DNA from 3 places in the Peribacillus aracenensis genome. Region 1 is predicted to be linked to each of the others. Evidence: riboswitches for the same ligand, from Rfam matches in the RefSeq annotation. Region 1 holds a riboswitch; each other region holds the start of a gene.

What was found. A riboswitch is a leader RNA that binds a small molecule or an ion and turns the genes downstream of it on or off. The one in region 1 is predicted to bind glycine.
Region 2: linked by a shared signal. The riboswitch ahead of N0M92_RS19745 (amino acid permease) and the one ahead of gcvT (glycine cleavage system aminomethyltransferase GcvT) in region 1 are both predicted to bind glycine.
Region 3: linked by a shared signal. The riboswitch ahead of N0M92_RS09350 (amidohydrolase) and the one ahead of gcvT (glycine cleavage system aminomethyltransferase GcvT) in region 1 are both predicted to bind glycine.

What each region holds. Positions count from the first base shown of each region.
Region 1 covers NZ_JANZMJ010000003.1:111,880-115,165, forward strand. The annotation lists gene gcvPA (aminomethyl-transferring glycine dehydrogenase subunit GcvPA) at 1-610, opposite strand, end outside; gene gcvT (glycine cleavage system aminomethyltransferase GcvT) at 628-1,734, opposite strand; glycine riboswitch at 1,876-1,959, opposite strand; glycine riboswitch at 1,963-2,050, opposite strand; gene N0M92_RS04755 (DEAD/DEAH box helicase) at 2,424-3,286, shown strand, end outside.
Region 2 covers NZ_JANZMJ010000022.1:67,866-71,151, reverse strand. The annotation lists gene N0M92_RS19745 (amino acid permease) at 197-1,540, opposite strand; glycine riboswitch at 1,748-1,826, opposite strand; gene N0M92_RS19740 (amino acid permease) at 2,330-3,286, shown strand, end outside.
Region 3 covers NZ_JANZMJ010000007.1:23,043-26,328, forward strand. The annotation lists gene N0M92_RS09345 (DNA translocase FtsK) at 1-210, opposite strand, end outside; partial or broken gene N0M92_RS09350 (amidohydrolase) at 640-1,822, opposite strand; glycine riboswitch at 2,048-2,151, opposite strand; gene N0M92_RS09355 (DUF1444 domain-containing protein) at 2,308-3,114, opposite strand; gene N0M92_RS09360 (thioredoxin family protein) at 3,165-3,286, opposite strand, start outside.

The DNA.
Region 1 (3,286 bases):
CATTCGCCAATTCCCTTAAAGCAGCTAAATCCGTCACACCGTCTTTATAAGGAATTTCGACCACTTCCACCCGTTGCCCTTTCGCATATGTCTTCACAACTTCCCTTGATTCAGGATGAACGGTTCCTGAAATGAGAATCTTCTTGCGCCGCGTCTGGCCTGAAGCAAGCATGGCTGCTTCGGCTAGCGCCGTCCCGCCATCATACATGGAAGAGTTAGCTACATCCATTCCCGTCAATTCGCATATCATCGTTTGATATTCAAAGATCGCCTGAAGCTCGCCCTGTGAAATTTCTGGCTGATACGGTGTATAAGCCGTATAAAACTCTGAACGGGATAAAACATGATCGACGATGACCGGTGCGTAATGATCATAGACACCCGCACCAAGGAAGGAAGCATAGTTTTTAAGGTCCGCATTCTTGGCAGCAAGCCTTGATAATTCTTTCATTAATGCAGGTTCCGATTTAGCAGGCTTAATATCGTATTCTCCTTGAAAACGAACGCTTTCAGGGATATCATTGAAAAGTTCTTGAGCAGAAGATACCCCTATCACTTCCAGCATTTCTTGTTTATCTTGCTCTGTCATAGGTAAATAACGATGTTTCATCTAATGACCATTCCCCTCTATTTACGTGGTTTTTTATAAAAAGGTGTTTGTATGATAACGGCTTTCAAACGCTTGGAACGGATTTCCACTTCGACTTCCGCATCCAGTACCGAAAATTCCTTATCGATAAGTACCAATCCCACGTTTTTCTTCAACGTGGGTGATTGGGTACCGGTCGTGACCTCACCAATGACTTTATCACCGCTGTAGATCTTATACCCATGACGCGGAATGCCACGGTCAATCATTTCAATTCCCACAAGCTTGCGGGGAGCTCCATTCTCCTTTTGCTCAGCAAGAACGGCTTTCCCGAAAAAATCCACTTCCTTATCCACTTTCACTGCAAAACCAATACCGGCCTCTATCGGGGTGATGTCCGCTGAAAGCTCTTGCCCATACAGCGGCAGTTTCGCTTCAAAACGCAGTGTATCACGAGCACCTAAACCAATCGGCTGAACCCCCTCTTCCTTTCCGGCTTCCATAATCGCCTTCCAAAGGGCAGGACCATTTTCACTGTCACTATATATCTCAAAACCATCTTCACCAGTGTATCCAGTACGGGATACCAACGTGGAGATACCGTTAATCAGGACGTTTTCCTTGAACTTGAAAAATCCAATTTCACTTAAGTCAGTATTTCCCGATAGTTTTTGTAATATCTTTTCTGCAGATGGTCCTTGAAGTGCCAGCTGTGTATAGTCACTCGATACATTCGTAATTTGGACATCTTCCATTAAATTAGCTTGAAGCCAATTGAAATCTTTTTCTGTATTCGCTGCATTGACCACGAGCAGATAGTCATCCTCTGCCCTTTTATACACGATAAGATCATCAACCGTGCCTCCGTTTTCATAACACATGGCGTTATATTGGGCACCGCCCTGCTGCAGCTTTGATATATCATTAGTCAGCATCTTCTGTAAAAAGGAAAGGCTCCCAGGACCCTTAACATCGACTTCCCCCATATGGGAAACATCGAATAACCCCGCTTTTGTACGTACGGCTTCATGTTCGTCCTTAATACCCGAAAATTGGACAGGAAGTTCCCAGCCGCCAAAATCGATCGTTTTACCTCCGTATTCACGATAAACCTCAAATAGTGGTGTTCTTTTTAAATTGGTCAAAAAATGACCCCCTTCAGATTTTTTTAAAAAATTAATTGGCTTCATTATCAAAAGCTTCTTGTCATTTCGCATCAGGTATATCCTGATTCATGATGTGAAAAAAGCACAAAAAAGGACAGAGAAAGCCCATTTGAGCTTTTTCTCTGTCCTGAAACCTGAAAGTTTACCTATGTAATAGGTTTTCCCCTTTGGTGGCCGTCCCAAAACGGGCGGCGCTCTCCAGAGTTGCGTCCAATAAGAGTTCTTTTGCCTGAGAGATTCACTGCTAAGTTTGCTCCTTCGGCGCTACATCCGTAGTCTCTCCCCTTATCTTCACCCGCATATGAATGGTTCGCCAATGAAAGGAAGCGAAATAGCCCCAAGCATCGGTAAAACCTTTGAGCATCATGTAATGCATTCTCTGCCAATTCTCCTAAAACTTCAGAAACCGTTTGAGTGTCTCCTTCAGTAATCTTGGATAAATTAAGAGCCTATAGCCCATACTAAGAAAACGCGAACTGCAAAATAGATGTACAAAGATTCTTTGTAGCGTTTGGAAATTGAATTTTCTAAATATACTTATATCCTACCCTAAGAAACTTATCTCTGCAATATCTTTTGAAGAGAAATATTTTTCTTACTTCACATACGAAATGTTCGGGTTTTGACCCTTTATTAAGGAAATTATGATTTAAGAGGGAGTTATTTCTATGAAAATCAATATATCCTTCAATTCTGAATGGAATGACGAGCTTCTGCAAAAAATGGAAAATGACGGTCCATGGGGAAATTGGGATCTTTATAAGTTGGCGGTTCAAATGGAGGAAAATCTTATCATCCCTGATTTTGAAGGTTTACAGGCGCCCAAGCACCTTCCGCAGTTAACCCCGCTTCCCCATCAATTGGAAGCAGCGAAGCAAGTGGTGGAAAAGATGAATGGAAAGGCCATTTTAGCTGATGAGGTGGGGCTCGGAAAAACAATTGAAGCAGGCTTGATCCTAAAAGAGTATATGATTAGGGGCCTTGTAAAAAAAGTATTGATCCTTGTTCCAGCCTCCCTTGTCACACAATGGGCTTTTGAATTGAATACCAAGTTTCATATACCTGCAGTCGTTCAGAGAAAAAGTTATGTTTGGGAATCCTGTGATGTAGTCATTTCATCCATCGATACAGCGAAACGCGCTCCACATCGAGATATCATTTTCACTCAGGAATATGACTTCATCATTATTGATGAGGCTCATAAACTTAAAAATAATAAGACGAAGAACTATAAATTCGTCCAAAATCTGAAAAAGAAATTTTGTTTACTCCTGACAGCCACTCCGATTCAAAATAAAGTCGAGGAGATTTTTCACCTCGTTTCGTTATTGAAACCGGGCCACTTGGGAAATGCTTCGCTCTTTTCGGAAAAGTATAAAGGGAAAGGCCGCAACATCATTGAAGATGAACACCTAAAGGAACTGGTCAATACTGTCATGATTCGAAACCGGCGGGCCGATACTGGCATTGAATGGACAAAACGGCATGTGGAAACCATCACCATTGAATTTTCTCCAACGGAACAGGCATT
Region 2 (3,286 bases), on a different contig from region 1:
AAGGAAAATTCATGCAAGACGGATTTACCTTCTTTTAAAAAGGTCCGATGATATATAATAGCTTACACTATTTTGATATAAAATTTAATGCAATTAGCTGATATATTTTAGCAAAAACACGCCAATTGCCTATTCTTGATCTGTTTCATGGACGGATAAAGCCTTGAATCGAATCGAATTCAAGGCTTTTTTTCCTTTAGCTATATTTTTTTCGATAGTTATATAGTATCACCAAGAGTATGAACCAGATTGGGGTCAAAAGCAGTGATAGTCGTGTAGCTTCAGCGAATAGCATAACAATAAGGATGAATAGGAATAATCCTAAAATAGCGTAATTGACAAAGGGTGTAAAAGGAGCCTTGAAAGTCGATTGAGCTCTTAGATCAGGCCTTGTTTTCGAATATTTGATATGGGAGATCAAGATGATGCTCCATACCCAAATGAAACAGATGGCACTGATGGTCGTCACCACGGTAAACGCCTGTTCCGGTATCAGCTTGCTCAATAATGCCCCTATTGATACAACGATGGTGGATGTTAATAAGGCATTGCTTGGAACAGCCTGTTTATTTAATTTTTCCAGTTTAGCAGGGGCTTCGCCATTCCTGCTTAACGTATAGAGTATCCGGCTTGTTGAAAATAAACCACTGTTGCATGCAGAAGCAGCGGATGTCAACACGACGAAGTTGATGATTCCTGCAGCGACAGGAATGCCGATTAACGCAAAGACCTCTACAAATGGGCTGCTCGAGGCATTAAGTTGTGTCCATGGGTTGACACAGAGAATGACGAATAGGGCACCAACATAGAAAAGTAAAATCCGGACAGGGATTTTATTGATGGCAGAGGGAATGTTCTTTTTCGGGTTCGCCGTTTCCGCTGCGGAGACCCCGACCAATTCGACACCGACAAATGAGAATACGACCAACTGTAAAGATAATAGGAATCCGGAAATGCCATTGGGGAACATGCCCCCATGATTCCATAGGTTCGTTACGGAAACCGTTCCGGTATTGGTATTGAAACCGATGATCAAAAGAATGACTCCTACGACGATCAAGGTAATGATCGTGATTACTTTAATGATGGCAAACCAAAATTCCAATTCGCCAAATAACTTAACGGTCAATAGGTTCAATCCTAACAGAATGACTAGGCATATTAGAGCCGGAATCCATTGAGGGATATCGAACCAATATTGTATATAGACACCGACAGCTATGATATCGGCCATTGCGGTCATGATCCAACAGAACCAATATGTCCAACCTGTCACGAATCCAGCCCATGGACCGACATATTCGGTTGCAAATTCAGTGAATGATGCATAACCTGCATTGGATAATAGCAATTCGCCCAGCGCCCTCATCACAAAAAACAAGGCAATCCCTATTATCAGATAGGAGAATATAATGGAAGGCCCAGCCAATTGTATGGCTTTTCCGGATCCTAAAAATAAACCGGTGCCAATGGTTCCTCCTATTGCAATCAGTTGTACATGTCGATTTTTTAAATCTCTTTTTAATTCCTGTTTAGCCAATTCTTGCGCCCCCGTTTTTTATAGTCTTGTTAGTGAATGATTTCAACCTGCATGGTCTTGGAGAGAGGGGCGTGATTTTTTGCCCTGCTTGCCTATTCCATTGGTTTTCAAGAGTGTAGTTTTAAGTCCAATCACAAATTGGACAATAAAAAAAGAGATTGGATAATACCAATCTCTTAAAGGGTTCAGAATAACAATTCTATCATTCGTTACTCTTCTGTCCTTTTGCCTGAGATTGTGAATCCTTCGGCGCTGCATCTTGTACAGTCTCTCCAGAAGCTGCTCCTGCTATAGTGTCATCCATAGCATTCATCGCTTGCTTGTATGCGGTTGTGAAGAAATGTCTGTCAGTGTTAATCTTCCACTGTTGGATCATTCATTATGCTTATAAAATAATATTGGAATTCTATCATCTATTTTTCGGTAGGTCAACAAATTTTTTTGAAATGAAACCGGCATTATGTGCAGATTAATGGTGGCCTGTATTAACTTAAGGTTTAAGCAGAAGTGATTGTTTTCTACACTTTTTGAATTATCACTATTATAAAATACTGAACATCATTTTTTTAAAATGATATTTTTAAATTAAAAAGTCGACAAGATATTATTGGTAACTGTTTTTTTCAAAAATACAATTGTACTTTTACAGAATATTTACTATTATAAAATAAGAAAACATAATTGAAGTGTTATGTAATATTGATTACGATAAAGCATTTCTAATTAAAAGAGAGTGTTCGTGGCAAGGATGGAAAAGCATTACCGATATTGCATCTGGGGGAGTTAATCATGTCGAACAAGGAATTAAAGAGAGGGCTGGAATCAAGACATATTCAAATGATAGCTTTAGGCGGAACCATTGGGGTCGGGTTATTTATGGGTTCTGCGAGCACGATCAAATGGACCGGGCCCTCTGTTATGCTTGCTTATGCAATCGCAGGTATTTTTATATTTTTCATCATGCGTTCCATGGGTGAGATGCTATATTTAGAACCGACTACAGGTTCTTTTGCAACCTTTGCAAGCAGTTATATACATCCCTTGGCAGGTTATATGACTGCTTGGAGCAATTGGTTTCAGTGGGTAATTGTCGGAATGTCCGAAATCATCGCGGTTGGGTTGTATATGCAATATTGGTTCCCGGAGTTACCTGCTTGGATACCAGGTGTGGTCGCCATGATCATCTTGGGGGCAGCAAACCTCATTTCCGTTAAATCCTTCGGGGAATTTGAATTTTGGTTTGCACTAATAAAAATCATAACCATCATATTGATGATCATTGCCGGCCTTGGCCTTATCTTCTTTGGAATAGGGAATGGCGGGGATGCAATCGGATTATCGAATCTTTGGGCAAATGGCGGCTTCTTTACGGGAGGCTGGACAGGATTCTTCTTCGCTCTCTCCCTTGTCGTGGCTTCCTATCAAGGCGTTGAGCTTATCGGCATAACAGCCGGGGAAGCGAAAAATCCAACGAAGACCGTAACAAAAGCAATCCAAACAATCATATGGCGCATTTTAATTTTCTACATTGGTGCCATATTCGTCATCGTGACAGTATTCCCTTGGGATCAACTGGATGACTTAGGCAGTCCATTTGTTTCAACCTTTGCCAAAATAGGTATCACTGCTGCGGCAGGCATCATTAATTTCGTTGTAATCACTGCGGCAATGTCTGGATGCAACAGTGGGATTTTCAGTGCAGGACGTATGCTTTATACACTCGCATTGAATGGCCAAGCTCCGAAA
Region 3 (3,286 bases), on a different contig from region 1:
CAGGATTTTCGTATCCGGGTCTGGCGTCTGGGACATTTTTTCCACTTTTTGATTGTAAACTTTTATTTCTTCTTTCTTTGACTTCGGAAGCTTTGAAAAATCCATTTTCTTTAATGTCTCTTCATCAAGCGGCTCATCTATAATTATTTCTTCGATTTCAATAATTTCCTCTGCTTGGAACCATTTTTTCATCTTATTTAGCCATTTCAAAACTATCACTCTTTCTACATCTGTAGTTATGTAACTAATTCTACCAGTTATTTTAAAAATATCGAGAAAATTTAAGCTGAATTGGGATTGGCATCTATTTTTTTATCGCATTCCTGCTAACTTTACGAAGTTCGCAGAACTCCTATCCTATTAAACCCCTTCTGGAATGAGTTTAAACCTATCAATTGCGAATGAACATTAGCCCCTAGTCTACTATTTAAATAAAACACCGCTGTTAAATCGCGTTTACAAAGAGATTAAGTTTTCGTGCAGCCTTGGAAGCAGACTGGCCAATTCATTGCAACATCCTTCATGATACCGCCGGCGGCATTCAAATACATGCCGCAACCCATAAAACACCGTTCGTTAATACCGAACGGTGTTTTGTGGGTTTCTGCGTTTTTTTTTGCAAACAAAGACCAAAGAAGACTATTTCCATTCATAAAAACTGCATACAACCTGCGCCACTGATTTGGAGGCGATCAAAAGGGCATCTTCATCAATGTCGAATTTAGGATGGTGATTGAAATAGGCCTTTTCCACCCCTTTCGGTTTACAGCCAATGTAAAAGAAGCAGCCAGGAATCTTTTCTGCATAATACGAAAAATCTTCCGAACCTGAGAAAACCGGAAATTCCACAACATTCTTAACATCTTTGTCATTCATGCTTTCCAGGCTATTTTTCACGAATCCAGTCAGTTCAGGGTCATTATATAACGGAGGATAATCGGGCACATATGTAAGCTCGCACTGAACATCAAATTCCGTTTCTATCCCTTTAACGATCCGGTGGATTTCCTTATCGATCAGCTGCTGGGTCTCTGCCGTCATATAACGGACATCCCCTTCAATTTCTATACGATCTTTAATGACATTAAAGCTTCCCTTTCCATCGAAGGAGCCGATTGTGACTACTCCCATATCAAAAGGGTTCAAGCGGCGGCTGATTACGGTTTGTACGGCTGTCACGAAATGGGCGCCTGCCACAATCATTAGCCATATGCGGGGAGGAACCATGGCCGCCCACACCCTTTATGGCTAATTTGAAATAGGTCCGTCCAGCCATCGAATAGCCGCTGCGATACCCGACGACCCCTGCTGGATGCGAGGGGAATAAATGAATTCCAAAGACAGCGTCCAGTTCATCCAAAACCCCCGATTCCATGATGCTCTTTGCTCCACCAGGAGGTGTTTCTTCTGCATGTTGATGAATTATTTTGATCGTACCTGATAGGGAATCCTTCAGCTCAATGATGCAGTCTGCCAGTACCAATAAATAAGCGGTATGCCCATCGTGTCCGCAGGCATGCATGACACCTTCATTTTTTGAACGGAACGGGACCTCCGCTTCTTCTGTAATCGGCAGTGCATCGAAATCGGCACGGAGACCAATCGTTTTCCCTGGTTTCCCGCCTTCGATCGTCACGATGATCCCTAATCCATTTCCTGCATTCGTTTGAATCGATACATCTTTCCCGTTATAAAAATCAATGATATATTTTGCCGTTTTCTCTTCTTTGAAGGATAGCTCCGGATTCTCGTGTAAATGACGGCGGATTTGAACCATTTCCTCTTTACGGGCTTCCAGCATGTTCATTAATTTGCTTTTCACATTCACGATTATTCTCCCCCATTATTTTAAGTTGATTGGCATATTAGTAGGTTCCATGTTCGCTGCAAACCTTTTGTATGCATAATGCCCAATTAAAAAAGGACAGAGAAGGGTTGCGCAAACCTGCCGCTCCCTTCTCTGTCCTTTCACCTGAGAATTCAACTCCATTTTGGTCGTGGAGATTTCCCCGTTGACGGCACACTTCCTGCGCGCTGTCCAGAGTTGCGTCCAGCTGCGGTTCCATTTACCTGAGAGATTTGCTCCAAGGGATATTTTTGGAACTTGCTCCCCCGGCGGCTCAATGCTTTGCACTTTCCCACAACGTTCATACGCTCGTTCTATCGTTTTATTCTGTATTTTCAAAATATTACAATTTAATTATCGCCGATAAAAAAATAAATATCAACTCTAAGGGTCATAAACTCTATTAAACTTTAAAAGGACCGATGTCAGATGCTGACACGGTCCTTTTATGATTCAATATATCATTGTTCACGCTTTTTGTTTTTACCCATAATGAAGATGGGCTCCAACTCATTTTCTTCGTAAAGAAATGATAGAGCCGTTATCGGAACATGCCCGCTGGCAAAGAAGCTCATCGCCATTTGAGCAAGAATATCATAGCCCGTATCATTCTTCACATCGGCAATGATGATGACATCCTGATGGGGAATGGCAACAGCCATGGTTCCCTCGACCTTGTCCTTCATTTCCCGAAGCCATGAATCATTCAGGATCCTGCTGGCATCATACCCATCATTCGTGTTCAAAAAATAAAATGCATTACCTGCAACGATATCCGACTTCATTTCAGTGGAAAGGGAACGGGCATTGAAAAGGGCAATTTCACGGATCCTGTCACCCTGCCAATTTTCCCGTTGAATCATCTTTTCATCTATAAGACGGTAGGTTTTCCCTAAATCAAGGGCATAAAAAATCCGGGTTTCAGCCGTATGCTCATCGAATAAAAATGGATTTCCTTCTTCCGATTCCATTGGAAAGGAGGTCGAGCGGATGACTGGGAAAATGAATTTCTCCTTGCCTTCCATGCTGTGTACTCCCCCCATCACATTCAGGGCCTCTTCCACGTAATAGATAATTTCATCGATGGCCTTTTCCTGTACGTTTTCATAGTTAGCAAGTACAGGAGGCAACTCGATGGTGATCCCCTTCCCGGTCTTCACATTTTCCACCCGTAACGTATCTTGCTTGCTATCGAATTTGAATGTGCGATTTTCATCTTTTAAACGTTCTTTCAGGATATTTTTCAGCTTCGTGCTGTCCATTTTCATGACTGACCCTCCTCTTCATTGAAAAATCCCCAGCGAGAAGGGGAAATTAATTATAGTGATTGAATGAATTCCTCAATTTGTTCTTGCGTTTTGCGATCCTTGCTCACGAATCTGCCTAACTCTACACCATTATCATACGCGATGAAACTTGGTATGCCGAATACATCATTCG